Regions from separate parts of the Priestia sp. JSM ZJ58 genome, predicted to be linked through region 1. Evidence: riboswitches for the same ligand, from Rfam matches in the RefSeq annotation. Region 1 holds a riboswitch; each other region holds the start of a gene.
The links. A riboswitch is a leader RNA that binds a small molecule or an ion and turns the genes downstream of it on or off. The one in region 1 is predicted to bind S-adenosylmethionine.

Region 1 (4,179 bases):
CTTTTCTTCTTTTACATACGGATGATGATTTAAAACCCGTGACACGGTCGAAACAGATACACCAGCTTTTTTTGCGATATCTCGGATATTTGTCATGTTTTCACCTTTTTCTCTTGCGCTGAAACGCGTTTCATACTTTATTCTCATTATAAAGTGAAACAGCAATAAGCTAAACCCGTTACAATCATGTTTTTATTCACTTATATAAGGAGGTCATATCATGGGTATTTTATTATTCATTTTATTATGCGGAATTGAAATCGGAGGAGCGGCTTATGCACTTAAACAAAATGAGACACTTTGGAAGGAGCTAGATGAAGAAAAGCCGACTGATTTTTTCAAACAGTAAAAAACCCTTAAAAAGAATGTTCTTTTTAAGGGTTTGATATTACGCAACTTCTTTAGATGATTTTGATTTTTTATTTAAACGAGGAAAGCCAATTACAATCGCAATGATACCGCAAACCGCTGTTAACATTGGATAGAATGTAAATGGAATAATCTCAATCGGTGAAACTTTAGCAAATCCTGCTGCTAGAAGCATTTGTGCACCGTAAGGGATAAGCCCTTGAACGCTGCATGAAAACAAGTCGAGCAGACTGGCTGATTTACGATTATCAATTGAATACTTATCAGCGATTTCTTTCGCTAACGGACCTGCTGTAATAATTGAAATCGTGTTATTAGCCGTGGCTAAATTGGTTAAACTTACTAATCCAGCGATACTGAATTCTCCGCCTTTTTTTGTTTGAATGCGTCGTGTTAATAAGTTCAATAAGAACTGAATACCGCCGTTATAGCGAATGAGTTCAACCATTCCGCCAATTAAAAGAGATAAAATAATTAATTCCGACATTCCGCCAATACCTTCTGTCACAGTTTTAGCAAGAGAAGAAAGCGTGTAGCTTCCGTCAGCTAATCCAATCACGCCGGCTAATACAATTCCTCCGGTTAAAATGCTTAATACGTTTGCACCAAATATGGCAGCAACTAGTACGCCGACATAAGGCAAGATTTTAAACCAGCTAAAACCTTTAATTTCTACTGATGATGTATTGCCTAGCGTCATTACAAGTAATAAAACTACCGTAACAATCGCTGCAGGAAGTACGATAAAAAAGTTTACTTTTAATTTATCTGACATATTTGTTTTTTGCGTACGAACTGCCGCAATGGTTGTATCAGAGATTATAGATAAATTATCTCCAAACATTGCACCACCAATAACAGCGGCAATTGCCAATGTAATGGATACATGCGCTTGCTCACTGATCCCTACAGCGATAGGCCCTAACGCAGCGATTGTTCCCATTGACGTTCCCATCGAAATTGAAATGAATGCGCCAATAACAAAGATTCCAACTACCACTAAGCTTTGCGGAAGCACAGACAGAGCTAAGTTTACCGTTGAATCAACAGCTCCCATGCCTTTAGCAACTTGAGAAAAAGCACCTGCTAAAATAAAAATAAGCACCATAATAATGATATCAGGATGCCCTGCTCCTTTAGCAAAACGCTCCACTTTTACATTAAATGAATCTTTGCGGTTCATAGCCAGCGCCACAATGGCTGCAATGATAATGGCTACTAATACAGGCAGTTTATAAAAATCTCCCGTTATAATTCCTGATCCGACAAACAGGACTAAAAAGACACCCAGCGGTAACAGCGCCCAGCCGTTTCCTTTTTGTTGTTCCATTCTTAACACCTCTTGTTTACGTAATAAAAAAAGACCTCTTCTTATTGATAAGAAGAGGTCTCTTATTTGTATCATAAGATTACCCTTCTCATCTTCCAAACGAAACATCGTCTGCTGGATTTGGCACCGCACTGCGTACAGCCAGTTGCCGAGACATCATAGGGCCAGTCCCTCCGTCTCTCTTGATAAGAAGTTTATAGTTGTTTTAAAAATAGTCTTTCACTACTGTAATCTCTTTTTATTTAATTGTCAAATGCTATTTTAGAAAAATATATAGTGTGAAAATTCTCACATCAATTAGCTACGTCACGTTTTAAAAACGCTGCCCAAGCTACGCCCATAAAGAAGGCAAAGTGTGCAACTAAAATGAAGATTGAAAATGGAATCGTCATGCCGTCAAACATCGTCTTCATTCCGTCCATATACTGCACAAAGTTTGTGTTGGCGAACAGTAAAAATTTCCCCCACCATAAACCAAACTGTGATACTATTCCAGTTACTGCTTTCGCCCCGATACTTACGACAATAGCTAGACTAGAAGCAAGCGCGCTGTTTCTAAATAAAGACGACAGCATAAAAGCAAACGTCATCATCATAAACGTTTCCATATACGCACTGTCATACGTAAGCGTAATGTTTTTAAGCAGCTGCGCATCTCCTTCTAGACTGGTAAAGCCAAAGAACAATGCTCCCCATACAAACGAAAAAAGCAAATAGCTTAGTAAATAATATAAGCTAATTAAAATGAGGGTTAGATACTTGGATGCTAAAATCGTTGAGCGTCTAGCCGGGCGAATTAAAAGAAGCTTAATGGTACCTGCTTCAAACTCTTTTGCAACCATTGACCCTCCAACAGCAAGCGCGAAAAATTGAACGAGAATCAGCATACCCGAACTAAATGACAAGAAGTGTAAGAGGTTGTCTTCTGTTCCTGCACTGTTTGACACTTTCTTCACTAAAAGAGCCATACAAAGAGTTAAAATGCCGATTGTAATAAACGTGATTTTTGTACTTCTTTTGTGAAACCATTTCATGTGTTCATTTTGAATTAACTTAAGCATGATGCTCTCCTTCCGTAACGGACATAAAGGAATCTTCAAGCGTCTCATGAACAGGAGTGATTCGGTAGACTAAAATATCGCTGTCCACTAATTTTCTATTCACAGCTGGAATTTGTTCTTTCATAATCACTACGTCAATACTATCGGATTTTATTGTTACTTGGAATTCTTGAGATAAAAGATCCGCTGCTTTTTGCGCGTCAGATACTTCAAATTCTACATACATCCCTTGATCTTGACGATTTGGAGATAGATCTTGAATAGCTTTTAACTCGCCGTTTTGAATAATACCAACGCGGTCACATAGTGCTTCTACCTCTTTTAATAAGTGGCTCGCGATTAAAATTGAAATTCCTTCTTCCCTGCAAAGCGTTTGTAAATATGTACGAAATTCTCTCATTCCCGCTGGGTCTAGACCGTTTGTTGGCTCGTCTAGTAAAAGCAATGCAGGTTTATGTAAAATAGCTTGAGCTACTCCTAAACGCTGTCTCATCCCAAGAGAATACGTCTTCACTTTTGCATGAATGCTGTTTTCAAGTTTTACTAGCGCAATGACTTCATCCAAGCGTTCTAATGTGATGCCTTCATGCATATTAGCAAAGTGTTTTAAATTTTGATAGCCCGTCAGATAATCATAGAACTCAGGGTTTTCAATAATCGCTCCAATTGATTTCATAGCTGATGTAAACTGTTCCTTTAAAGGAAAGCCGTTAACGGTAATCGTTCCCTCTGTTTCTTTAATGAGTCCTACGACGGTACGAATTAGCGTTGTCTTTCCAGAGCCATTCGGACCAAGCAACCCGAAAATCTCACCGCGCTCAACCGATAAGGATACATCATGCAAAATGGTTTTCTTCCCAATTACTTTACTGACATGATCTACTTGTAGCACTGTTTCTGTCATCATGTACATCCTTTCTTTAATTAGCAATACGCCTTCTATTGTTTCTCTTTTTTAACTATTTGTCTACTATAACCTTATTTTTGGAAAAGTAGCTCATTCAAATCATTCGTATTATCCGCTTACATTTGATAAAATAAAACAAACTTTAGTTAGAGGAGGACTTCTACATAATGAACTTAACCGTATACCTTGCCGGGCAAATTCACGATAACTGGCGAGACGAAATTAAAAACCAAGCGGAACAATTAAACCTTCCCCTTACCTTTGTCGGTCCCATGACAGACCATGACCGCTCCGACAACATTGGAGAAGAAATTTTAGGAAAACAGCCTAACGCTGTCTTAAAAGATGAAGCTGCTTCTCAAATTAATAATTTACGCACGCAGGTGCTCCTTAAAAAATCTGATGTGGTCATTGCTTTATTTGGTGAAAAATACAAGCAGTGGAACAGCTCAATGGATGCAGCGACAGCCATCGCATTAGATAAACCGCTAATTTTGGTTCGCCCTGAAAAA
Region 2 (4,179 bases), 1.4 Mb from region 1:
AGGAGTAAGAACTGCGGTAGGCTCGTCTAAAATAATAATTTCTGCTCCTTGATACAGCACTTTTAAAATTTCAATCTTTTGCTGTTCCCCAATTGAGCAATGCTTTACTTTTTTATGAACATCCACTGAAATTTGATAAGTTTGGGTTAATTGCTGTACATCTGCTTTCGCCTGCTTTCTGTTGAAAAAGAGACCTTTCTTTGGCTCATGCCCCAAGACAATATTTTCAGCCACTGAAAAATGAGGAAAAACCATAAAATGCTGATGCACCATGCCTATTCCGTTTTTAATCGCATCCGCAGGAGATGAAAACGAAACAGGTTTCCCGTGCAGCTGAACACTTCCTGAACTCGGCTTTTCCATTCCGTAAAGCATCCTCATCAACGTTGTTTTACCAGCACCGTTTTCTCCGACCAGCGCGTGAACCTCCCCTTTTTTCAGCGTAAAAGACACGTTATCGTTTGCTAAAAATGAACCGTATTTCTTCGTCAAATTCGTTAACTGCAACAGCTCACTCATTCCATTCATTGCTCCTTTCCCTTTAGGTTTTTTTCAAAAATAAGAAAGAGAAGCCAGCCTTACTCGACTTCTCTTCTCAACTCACTTTGCTAACGGATCTTTTACCACTGTTTTTCCATCAATAATCGAATCTTTAATTTCTTTTAATTGATCAATTACATCTTGTCCTACAAAGTCATTAAGAGGTGTCTTGCTGTCTTGAGTCACATACGTTAACCCAACACCTTTTTCTTTTAAGCCGTATGTCACTACGCCCGATTTAAATTTGTCATTTGCGAGTGCTTCTACCGTTTCATAAGCAGCCGCATCAGATCCTTTTAACTGCGATAAAATGATATGCTCAGGATCTACTTCCGTACGGTCAATATCTTGTCCTGCCGTATAAAAACCTTTTTCTTTTGCTGCTTCAAATACACCCAAGTCGCCTACAGCTGATGCTCCAGCGATAAAATCAGCACCTTTTGAAGCTTGTAAAATAGCAAGTTCTTTTGCTTTAGCTGGATCAGAGAAACTTCCCACATAATTTACTAGAAACTCTGCTTTGGGATTTGTTGATTGTAATCCTTCTTTAAAGCTTACCGTCCATTTTTTTAATAATGGAATATCATCAGCTGCAACCATTCCTACTTTATTCGTTTTCGTAATCAATCCTGCGGCTGCTCCTAATAAATATGAAGCTTCTTGTTCACGGAATACAACGCTTCTTACATTTGGTAAATCAACCACTGTATCAATAATCGCAAATTGACGCTGCGGATTTTCTTGAGCTACTTTTTTCAACGCATCTTCGGATTCAAAAGAAGATGTAATAATCAAGTCATAATTTTCTGCTACGGCAGCACGCAAATTACTTTCAATGGCTGCTTGATCTGTAGATTCAATTGTCTTTACATCAATGTTATACTTCTTCCCAGCGCGTTTTGCTCCCTCATCCATTTGCTGAAAAAACGGGTTAACTCCAATCTTTTCAGGCAAAACAAGAGCAATTCGCTTCTTTCCTTTCTCTTCACTTCCACTGCTTTTTGTGCTTTTTGACTGACAGCCAGTTACGAGTAGTACAAGCGCAACTGCTAAAATAAGAAATCTCTTCATTTAACTTACTCCCCCTATAATATAAAAAAAGCTCTTCCTTTATATAAAGGAAGAGCTCGTTAACCAAACGTCTCTTCCTCATCTTCAAGAACATACTGTTCTTAAGGATTTGGCACCATTCTGTCATAGACAGCGGTTGCCGGGTTTCACAGGGCCAGTCCCTCCACCTCTCTTGATAAGGAAAACAATAGCTATTTGTTTTATGTAATATAGTCAATATTAATAGTTTTTTAATAATTGTCAATATTATTTTTCTTTTTCATACAAAAAAACTTTAAAAACAGATAGGATTATATGGTTTTAGTCTACTAAAATAGAAGTTAAAGCCTTTACCTCATTTCTTGAATCATTCTATACTTCTTCACAAAGCGCTTATACTGAATTTGTTGACTGTCGAAAGGATTTAGTGGTAGCAAATAAATTCTATTATGCTTCTTCGGTTAATGTGTTATTAATTGAAACCACTTTACCAATAATGTTAGACTTTTCCTTAGCGATATTGTTAAGAGGTGTTAATGTTGAAATTAATGAAAGAATTATCTGGCATAGCCATTGGGCTTATTATCGCTTTAGCCGTTTCAAAAATATTTTTTGATACCCCGACCAACATTGGAATCGTAGTTATTTTTATTACGAGTATGGTCGTAACAGGGGTAGCAAGAGCAAAACTAAGATGAGATAATCTAACAAAAAAACACCACCTTTTATTCGCAAGGTGGTGTTTTCTTTTAATGATTTTAGTATGTAGTAATTCTAAGTGAAGGCCTTTACCCTTCTCCATCAATCATCGTATACTTCCTTGCAAAGCGCTTGTAGTAAATTTGCTCATCCTCTTGCCCATCGTTAAAAACAAGTCGGTTATGATCAATATCTTTCTCTTTTAACACATAGCCTTTTTCATTCATCAGTTGAATATATTCATCTAAATGTCCTTTTTTCACCATATAGTAAAGAGCATCATCTGAATCCGTAGTCTCTGCTACACCTTGACTTCCCACTTCTAATTTGAAAACAGCTTTTGCCGTTTGAATGGGACGGTAGTCTCCAAACACTCTTTCCCAATTTAATAGCAGCAGCGCGCCGAAAATTATGATACATCCTCCAGCCGCTACGGTTAGTAAAAATCGTTTTGACACACCTTTCTCTCCTTTACATTTACATTCTTTTTCTTCTATTTAATACAACAGATTGCCCTAAACTTGTTTTTACGCCAAGCCCTAGATACACAGCAGCACCTAAAGCAATTGAAATACAAGATGTGCTAATCGCAAGTGAAGATGCAGACAGCTTATTTTCTAAAAAATAGTGAGAAGTATAATTGCCGATAATCACAGCGGCTGACATCACACTTACTAATAAAACAGGTGTCAACGCAGCTTGTCCCAGTGATTGAACTCGGTAAGAAATAGATTTTTCAATTAAATAGAAGTTATATATAACCGATACACCATACCCTCCGTAAGTCGCGACAACCGGTCCAATTTCTTTTAAGCTTGAAACCAACAGTACGTTTAATACTATCTTCACAACAATTCCTAAGCCCAAGCCTAAAATTAGCTTCTTTTGTTGATTAATTCCTTGGAGAATTGCGGCTGTTACGGTAAAAAGAGCAAAAAGAATCGCAGCAGGCGCATACCATTGTAAAACAACTCCACCGATTTCAGGACTGTTTTTCGCTCCAAAAATCATCATATATACCGGCTTACCCAATAAACAAAGCCCTACCGCAGCAGGAAGAGTAAAAAACAACAGCAGCTGCAGCGTTTTTGTAATCTTTCCTTTTACTTCTCGTAAATTTCTTTGCACAAAAGAAGATGTAATGCCCGGAATTAGCGACATGCTGAAGGCAGTCGCTAACGATACCGGCACCATCACCAAAATTTGCGCTAATCCAATGACGGAGTTAATCGTTTCAGCCTTAGCTTGTCCATATCCTATTGATTGAAAAAGCATGTTAATCGTAAACGTATCAATATTTTGATAGATAGGAATAGCTAAACCAACTAATACAAACGGAACAGCGTACGTCACAAGCTCTTTGAACATTAAAGAGAACGGAACGGATTTATTATTCTTTCCGCTGTTCACTTCTTTTATAATCAACCGCTTGCGCTTCAAATAAACCGCTCCAAGAATCCCAATTCCCCCTACGCCTCCAATAAACGCTCCAAACGTACCGATTCCAACAGCTTTTGTCATTGTGCTATGAAAAAGGTGAATAACAGCGTATGCTCCTACTAAAATGAACAACACTCGCACTATTTGTTCAATAATTGTACTTAGCGCGGACGGTCCCATAGACTGGTTACCTTGAAAGTAGCCTCGTAATAGACTCATAGGCGGGATAATAATTAAAGCAAAGCTTACCATTCGGATGACGTACACTACGTCTTTTTGACTATTTCCTGAGGAATCTTTTCCGTTAATAACTAGTTCAGCGAGCCACGGTGCCATCGTATAGAGGACTAAGAAACCTATTATGCCCGTTATCGTCATTAATAGAAGTCCTGCTTTTAACAGATCTTGTCCCGCACGGTAGTTTCCAAGACCGTTATATTTCGATACATA
Region 3 (4,179 bases), 980 kb from region 1:
AATTTCTTGAAGCCCTTGAATAAAGGTATTGCGTCTAGATTCATAGCGCTTAACTAAATCATTCACACATTGTTGAGATTCTAACAGAGCTGCCGCTGCTGCCTCTTGAACCGCCCCAAAGAGGCTGACATACATATGATCTTGAAGAAGATTAATAGCTTCTACTACACTTTCATTTCCTACAGCAAATCCAACTCGCCATCCCGCCATGTTATACGTTTTAGAAAGAGTATAAATTTCAATTCCCGTCTCTTTTGCACCAGGAGTCTGTAAAAAGCTGATTGGCTTTTTACCATCAAATCCAATGGCTCCGTAGGCAAAGTCGTGTACCACACAAATATCGTGCTTGGCAGCAAACGCCACGGTGTCTTCAAAAAATTCTGCCGTTGCCACTGCACCGGTAGGATTATTCGGATAGTTTAAAAACATGAGCTTTGCCTGTTCTTTAGCACGTTCACCTATCTCTTCGTATACGGGCAGAAAATGATTTTCAGCCGTGAGCGGCATCACTTCCATCTTTGCTTTTGCAAGCTCTACTCCAGACCAGTAATCAGGATATCCAGGATCCGGAACCAGCACCGTATCTCCAGGGTTTAATAAGCACTGCGGGATTTCAACAAGTCCACCCTTCCCGCCAAACAAAATAGCTACTTCTTTTTCAGGATCCACATCAACGCCATATTCTCGTTTATAAAAAGTCGCAACGGCCTCTTTCAAAAACTGGTGCCCCCGAAATGGAGAATATTTATGATGCATAGGATTAGCACTTGCTTTTTGCAGTGTTTCTACAATATGTGAAGGAGTAGGCTGATCAGGATTGCCCTGCCCTAAGTTAATAACGTCGTGCCCTTGGGCCATTACTTTTCCTACCTTGCCTACAAGTGATGCAAAAAATTGTTTTGGTAAACTTTTTAATAGTTCCGATTGCTCAAATTGTTTCATCATCGCACACCTTCTCAAAAAATTCTTGAAATTCTAGTCACAAATAATATATTGTAATACTCAACTTGTAAAGTCATTTTTTTCAACTACTACAAAAAGGACGGATGATAAAGTGAGTGTAAAAATCACGTGTTTGCAGCTTGATATTGCGTTTGGAAACCCAACTAAAAACCGAAAATATATTCAACAAAAAATGACGGAAGCTCTGAAAGAAAACCCTGACATCCTTGTGCTTCCTGAGCTATGGGATACAGCTTATGATTTGACGCGGCTAGACGAAATTGCCGATGATGAAGGACAGCAGGCCAAGCAATTAATCTCTCAATTTGCTAAAACGAACGAAGTAAATATTGTAGCAGGTTCGATCGCGAAAAAAACAGAGCAAGGCGTCACAAATACGATGTATATTTTTGACCGAAAAGGTCGTGAAGTGTCACAATACAGTAAGCTGCACTTATTTAAATTAATGGATGAGCACCTCTATCTAGAAGCAGGAACAGCAAAAAATCTTTTTACACTTGAACAGTCTTTATGCGCAGGAGTTATTTGTTACGATATTCGTTTTCCAGAATGGATTCGCGTGCATACTAGCAGCGGAGCAGAAGTCTTATTTGTTGTTGCTCAGTGGCCGGCTCCAAGACTTGCCCATTGGAAAGCACTGCTCATTAGCCGCGCAATCGAAAATCAATGCTATGTAATCGCGTGTAATCGTGTAGGCCAAGATCCTAATAATACATTTGCCGGACATTCCTTAGTCATCGATCCGTGGGGAGAAATAATCGCTGAAGCTGGCGATAGCGAAGAACTTTTAAGTGCCGACGTTAACCTGGAACTTGTAAAAGAAATTCGTAAACAAATTCCTGTCTTTACAGATCGCCGCACAGAATTTTATTAATTATGTATTGACAGCCGTTTTTTTGCATGATACGATTTTCACCAGATAACATAAAATTTTCAAACAAATCAAAATTGAATAAGTAATCGTACTCTTATCAAGAGTTGGCTGAGGGATTTGGCCCTGTGAAGCCCAGCAACCGACCGTCATTCCATCCTAAGATGGATCACACCCGTAAAACATGTTTTTACAAAGGCACGGTGCTAATTCCAACAGAAAGTAATTCTTTCTGGCAGATAAGAGGTTTGAACACTACAATCAAGCCTCTTTCCAACGAAAGAGGCTTTTATATTTTCTAAAATTATAAAAGCCTCCATACATTCTTAAACCTATTAACTTAGTAAACAAATCAGTTTAATAAACTATGGAGGGATTCTAATGTCAACAACAAAAACAGAGAAGTATCAGCCTTTAACAGAAATTTCAGCAATCAAACTTGTGAAAAAGCTAGGTCTCTTTGATGCCACAGAAGCACTGACTGCCCGTGAAATCGGTGATGGCAACTTAAATCTCGTCTTTCACATCATAAATGATCAAACGAATAAATCCATTATCGTCAAACAAGCACTTCCCTATGCAAAAGTTGTAGGCGAAAGCTGGCCTCTATCCTTGAACCGTGCCACGATTGAAAGCAATGCGCTCAGGCAATTCGGTGCATTTACCCCTGAACTCGTACCAGCTGTGTATTACCACGATGAAACGCTTGCTGTTACGGTCATGGAAGATCTGTCTCATTTAACGATTTCCCGCGCCGGACTTATTCAAGGAGAAAGTTATCCCCTGCTTTCACAGCATATCGGTTCTTTTCTAGGACATATTGCGTTCAAAACGTCGGATTTTGCCTTAAAGCCTCAGGATAAAAAAGAAGAAGTCGTCAAGTACAGCAATCCGGACTTATGCAATATTACGGAAGATTTAGTTTTTACAGATCCTTTTTTTGATATCGATACAAATGAATTTGAAGAAGCGCTGCGTCCTGATGTAGAAGAATTGTGGAACGATGGAGATGTAAAGCTACAAGCAGCAAAATTAAAATATAAATTTTTAACAAATGCCCAAACGCTAATTCACGGTGATTTACATACAGGAAGCATATTTGCTAGCAGTCAAGAAACGAAAGTGATTGATCCAGAATTTGCTTTTTACGGTCCGTTTGGATTCGATTTAGGCCAATTTGTTGCGAATTTATTTTTAAATGCTCTTTCTCGAGAAACAGATCGCGAACCATTATTTGCACACATTACGAACACATGGAACGTATTTAAAGATACCTTTACTGCGCTTTGGCATTCTGAAAACACTGAACCTTTCGCTAAAGATGAGCGCTTGTTACATGAAATTTTAACGCAAACGTGGCAAGATGCTGTTGGGTATGCAGGGTGTGAAATCATTCGACGTACGATTGGCTTAGCTCACGTGGCGGACTTAGACGAAATTTCTTTAGAAGAAAGAAAAATTAACGCTAAACGTACTGCGTTAAAAATTGGACGCTATTTGCTTCTGCATCAACAAGACGTTTCACCAAATGAATTTGAACATTTACTTCGATAACGAATAATGTACACAATGAAAGGATCGGTATCAGCATGACAAATACACTATCACTTCCGCGCTCAGTGGAATGGAATGAATCATATATTACTTTATTAGATCAGCAGCAGCTTCCTGGCAAAGTTGAATATATTAAGCTGCAAACCATTAAAGACGTATGGGATGCTATCACTACCTTGAAAGTACGCGGAGCCCCTGCAATTGGCATTACGGCGGCTTTTGGTCTTGCTCTTTCTGCGCTTAGCTATGACACGGATTCAGTCAAGGAATTTAACAAAAAGCTAGCTCTTGATCAACAGTATTTAGCTAGTTCACGCCCGACTGCCGTCAATTTATTTTGGGCACTGGACCGCGTAGCGAAAAGCGCTGAATCCGCTTCGTCCGTTAATGAAGCTAAAACAAAAGTTGTTCATGAAGCGATTCAAATTCAAGTAGAAGATGAAGAAACGTGCTACCGAATTGGCGATCATGCTCTATCTTTATTCAAAAAGAAAGATAAAATCATGACCATATGTAATGCTGGTTCAATTGCTACCGCTTATTACGGAACAGCATTAGCACCTTTTCACTTGTCTAAACAGCGGGATATTCCGCTTGAAGTGTTTGCCTGTGAAACAAGACCCGTACTTCAAGGTTCCCGCTTAACCGCATGGGAACTTCAGCAGTCGGGAGTAGACGTTACGCTGATTACGGATAATATGGCCGCTCATACCATTAAAACAAAAGGAATCAATGGAATTATTGTAGGAGCTGATCGTATTGCAGCGAATGGCGATACGGCTAACAAAATT
Region 4 (4,179 bases), 810 kb from region 1:
TGCTCCTTCGCCAAACTTGCTACTGCTTTAATATCCGTTACCTGTAAAAATGGATTTGAAGGGCTTTCGATATAAATAGCCTTCGTATCTTTTGTGATAGCTTCTTCTACTTTCTCAACCTTCGTTGTATCAACAAAAGTTGTTTTGATACCAAACTTTGAAAATAGTCGTGTTAATACACGATATGTCCCGCCGTACGTATCGTGTGAAACTAAAATTTCATCTCCTGATTCAAAAATAGATAACACCGATGAAATAGCAGCCATACCTGATGAAAAAGCAAAACCAGCGTATCCATTTTCTAGCTGAGCAATAGTGTTTTCTAAAGCCTCACGCGTTGGGTTTCCTGAACGAGAATAGTCATAGCGGCCGTTGTTCGTCTCATCTTCTTGATTAAATGTAGATACCTGATAAATAGGTACGTTAACCGCTCCAAAATGACCGTCAATTCCTGTATTTGCATGAATTAAGTTCGTACCAAATCTATGTTTATTATTGTTGGTATGCATCAAATGCCTCCTTCAAATCTTTAATTAAATCATCTGCGTGCTCAATTCCAACTGATAATCGAAGTAAACAGTTTGTTACTCCGACACGATTTCGAATTTCCTCCGGAATATCAGCGTGTGTTTGACGAGCTGGGAATGTCATTAAACTTTCCACGCCTCCTAAGCTTTCTGCAAATGTAATAACTTTAACATTTTCTAAAAGTACTGACACGATGTTAGGGTGTGAGACAGCAAAAGAAATCATGCCTCCAAATCCAGTTGCTTGTTTCTTCATGATTTCATAGCCCGGATGTGTTTCAAGACCAGGGTAATACACTTTTTCCACGAGATCATGAGCAGTAAGCCAATTTGCAATTTTCAGTGCGTTTTCGTTATGTTTTTCCATACGAAGCGCTAGCGTCTTAATACCGCGCAATAACAGCCAGCTATCCTGTGGACCTAAGATTGCCCCAGCTGCATTTTGATAAAAACGAATTTTCTCTCCTAAGCTACTACATCGAGCGACTACAAGACCAGCAACTACATCATTATGACCCCCAATGTATTTGCTTGCACTATGTATCACAATATCTGCTCCGAGCTCTAAAGGACGCTGATAGTAAGGGGACATGAATGTATTGTCAACGATAGTAAGCAAATCATGCTGTTTAGCTAACGCAATTGCTTCTGGCAAATCAGTCACGTGCATCATTGGATTTGTAGGTGTTTCAATAAATAGAGCTTTCGTGTTGGGACGAAGCGCATCTTTTACTTGCTCGAGATGGGCTGTGTTGACGTACGAAACAGTAATTCCTTGCTCTGAAAAGATTTCATTTAGTACTCGGTACGTTCCTCCGTATAAATCCTCTGATACAATTAAATGATCTCCGTTTTTAAATAGTGCTAAAACTGCCATTACACCCGCCATTCCTGAAGCGAATGCTACTCCTACTTCGCCTTTTTCTAAAGCAGCAATTGCTTCTTCCAATGCTGTACGAGTAGGGTTTGCCGTACGTGCATAGTCAAATCCCGTACTTTGCCCTAAAGCAGGATGAGCAAATGTTGATGCTTGGTAAATGGGTGTTGTAATAGAACCTGTTGAAGGGTCACGACCTACTCCTGAACGAACTAATAAAGTTTCAATTTTCATCTATTTCTCTCCTTAACTCAAAATAAAAAACACTCTTCACAGATGGAAGAGTGTTCGTTTATACACGATTTCTCTCATCTGTTAGAACAATACTGATGTTCCACAGGAATTAGCACCGTTCAAATGAATGTTTCATTTGATGGTTGCCGGGCATCGCAGGGCCAGTCCCTCCGCCACTCTTGATAAGAGTTCTATATAATTGTTGGTGGTTAACGTTTGTTGTTACTAACTTTAATAAAGATTTTCTTTATTGTCAACATAATTTTCTAAAAAATTTAAATCATCTCATTTGTTTATTCAATATACTTGTCCTGATAAGCACATAAAAAAAGAGACGACACCAAGGTCTCTTTTTCTAAGGCAAGTGCACAGATTTTACGTGAGCTAACTTCCAGTACATACTTTCTCCATTTGCCGTAATTAGTTCAACAATATTATTAGAAACTTCTTTAAGTACGCCAATTTTTTCTGATTGATCCCCTAAATCTAATACGACCAGTTGATTTTCATATTTTTTAAGCTGCTCTTCAAAGTTTCTGACAAAAGGTGCAGAGGCAGGCCTTACTGGGAGCTCTTTGTCACTTAAAGAATAAGGGGTTAACTCATTACTATAAGGGGTAAGCCATTTCAAATGATGTAAAGAAACAAAGACATTTTTATATACTGGAGAATAAAACACAAGATAATCATTCAGCACGCTTGTAATATAGCCATGCAATGATTTTCCTCCTGTTACATAAATTTCAATAAATTTTCCTTTTGCCTGCTGTAAAATATTACGATAAGAAATCCGCTGACTTTCTTCTATTAAGTTCTCTTCTATGGTTCGTAAAGGTGTATAATCTTCTTCTGAAACCTCTCGCAAGCGATGTATGTGTAAAAGAGGAATATACAAATAATCATGTCCATTATATAAAACCATTACATCTAACCCGAGATCAACAAGTTTTCCTATAAACGTTGTTTTCCCTGATATATCGACTTCAACAATTTTATCAATATAATGATTCATACTCATTCTCATTCTCCTCCTTTTTCCTATATGATAGAAAAGGTGCTTTATAAGCACCTTTTACGTTCCAGTTCGTCATGCTTTCCAACGATAATTTTTCGTTTTAATAACTTTTTCACCTGGTGTTGAAGAGCGTGAACCCGTACGGCGTCCTCCCGAGCGATCGTCTGTGCGACCTCCTGTACGTCTTCCGGTACGTCTTCCGGTACGGTCTCCAGTACGGCCATCCGTGCGACCTCCGGTTCTATCTACTGTAGTTGACTCTTGCATAGAATCTTCTTCATTTGTATCTCCATTTTGCTCAGAATTTTCTTCATTTTGCTTGAAAGATCCTTTTGATCCTAAGGCAATGGTTTTTACGTGTCTTGGTTGTAAACGTAAAACTTGATTATTTTGTACAAGAGTAAAGTTTCCACTGCGGCTTTGAACTAATACACCTTCCACAGCCTCTGGGCCTCCACCGTTAATAGCTACCCATCTATGTGAAAACTCTTCAAACAGTTCATTAAAACTTTTCGCTTTGATATAATCAGGTGTTTCTTCAACTAATAATGGATTTTGCGGAACAACAGGTGTATTTTTGCTTACAACTTCACTTACACTCTTTATATGCTCTACATTGATATAAACGACGCCGTCATCTTCTGTTAATAATACGACATACGCAGATTCAAATGAGCCTAATACGTCAAGGATTTTACCCACTTTCTTCTCTGGACCACCTTGATTTATTTGCACCTGCTTATCTTTCATTAATAATAGAGTACCTGCAAATGTGTTAGCTCTGTGAAGTTCTACTTCACTATTAAATCCAGAAAATGTTTGTGCCGAATTAGACTTCGTATCCTCTGTAATGCTTTTAACATGGGCAAGCTGATAATAAATAAATGTATACTGCTGCTGTGGAATAAGCTGAGCCGGCTGATTATTTTGCTGGTTGTTATTTTGATTTGTTTCAAGAGCAAGTGTTAAATAATCTGATTGAACGTCAATTAAATATCCCGTTTTAGATTCAGGCCCCCCGCGATATACAGTCACTACTCTCCCTTTTAGTGGTTTAAAATGGGCAGAGTAGCCCGTGCTTTCAGCTTGTTGAACTTTGCGAGCGCGACTACGATTTGCATTTTGAGTTTGATCTTGATTTTGGTCGTAGTAATAGTTACTCATTGTTTTTCCTCCTTATTGATTATCCTTATTGGTCATTCATACTGTATATATACGTATCATGTACAGCTATTGATTTCCTGCATTTGCCTATTATTAACAAAATCCACTGTTGCCTATAAATTGCCTATAAATCTATCTCTTTTTAAAAAGTCAAAATGTTATTTTTAATATACGCTGTTCGTTCTTTTATAAAAGACAGCATAAATTCGGGTTCTTTATAAAATTGCTCCAAGTTATCTTTTACGTAAGGATCTTTTAATACATAAGGAGCAATATACTCATGCAGTTGATAAATGATTGGTTTCATGTATTCTATCGTAAATTGATTATTTAGAACATTGTTCATTTTTTGAATATATCGT

Region 2: linked by a shared signal. The riboswitch ahead of ACH6EI_RS05585 (BMP family lipoprotein) and the one ahead of ACH6EI_RS13390 (Na+/H+ antiporter NhaC family protein) in region 1 are both predicted to bind S-adenosylmethionine.
Region 3: linked by a shared signal. The riboswitch ahead of mtnK (S-methyl-5-thioribose kinase) and the one ahead of ACH6EI_RS13390 (Na+/H+ antiporter NhaC family protein) in region 1 are both predicted to bind S-adenosylmethionine.
Region 4: linked by a shared signal. The riboswitch ahead of ACH6EI_RS17460 (trans-sulfuration enzyme family protein) and the one ahead of ACH6EI_RS13390 (Na+/H+ antiporter NhaC family protein) in region 1 are both predicted to bind S-adenosylmethionine.

What each region holds. Positions count from the first base shown of each region.
Region 1 is NZ_JBISEM010000001.1:2,528,210-2,532,388, forward strand. Features, by position in the region: gene ACH6EI_RS13380 (LacI family DNA-binding transcriptional regulator) at 1-96, opposite strand, end outside; gene ACH6EI_RS13385 (hypothetical protein) at 221-349, shown strand; gene ACH6EI_RS13390 (Na+/H+ antiporter NhaC family protein) at 389-1,699, opposite strand; SAM riboswitch class I at 1,785-1,891, opposite strand; gene ACH6EI_RS13395 (ABC transporter permease) at 1,993-2,760, opposite strand; gene ACH6EI_RS13400 (ABC transporter ATP-binding protein) at 2,753-3,664, opposite strand; gene ACH6EI_RS13405 (YtoQ family protein) at 3,835-4,179, shown strand, end outside.
Region 2 is NZ_JBISEM010000001.1:1,086,408-1,090,586, reverse strand. Features, by position in the region: gene ACH6EI_RS05590 (ABC transporter ATP-binding protein) at 1-519, opposite strand, end outside; gene ACH6EI_RS05585 (BMP family lipoprotein) at 601-1,611, opposite strand; SAM riboswitch class I at 1,687-1,793, opposite strand; gene ACH6EI_RS05580 (hypothetical protein) at 2,127-2,288, shown strand; gene ACH6EI_RS05575 (hypothetical protein) at 2,379-2,747, opposite strand; gene ACH6EI_RS05570 (putative polysaccharide biosynthesis protein) at 2,767-4,179, opposite strand, start outside.
Region 3 is NZ_JBISEM010000001.1:3,504,018-3,508,196, forward strand. Features, by position in the region: gene ACH6EI_RS18295 (pyridoxal phosphate-dependent aminotransferase) at 1-942, opposite strand, end outside; gene ACH6EI_RS18300 (carbon-nitrogen family hydrolase) at 1,055-1,837, shown strand; SAM riboswitch class I at 1,929-2,080, shown strand; gene mtnK (S-methyl-5-thioribose kinase) at 2,216-3,388, shown strand; gene mtnA (S-methyl-5-thioribose-1-phosphate isomerase) at 3,424-4,179, shown strand, end outside.
Region 4 is NZ_JBISEM010000001.1:3,342,986-3,347,164, forward strand. Features, by position in the region: gene ACH6EI_RS17455 (trans-sulfuration enzyme family protein) at 1-509, opposite strand, end outside; gene ACH6EI_RS17460 (trans-sulfuration enzyme family protein) at 493-1,638, opposite strand; SAM riboswitch class I at 1,710-1,827, opposite strand; gene ACH6EI_RS17465 (hypothetical protein) at 1,994-2,656, opposite strand; gene ACH6EI_RS17470 (hypothetical protein) at 2,726-3,817, opposite strand; gene ACH6EI_RS17475 (CotH kinase family protein) at 3,960-4,179, opposite strand, start outside.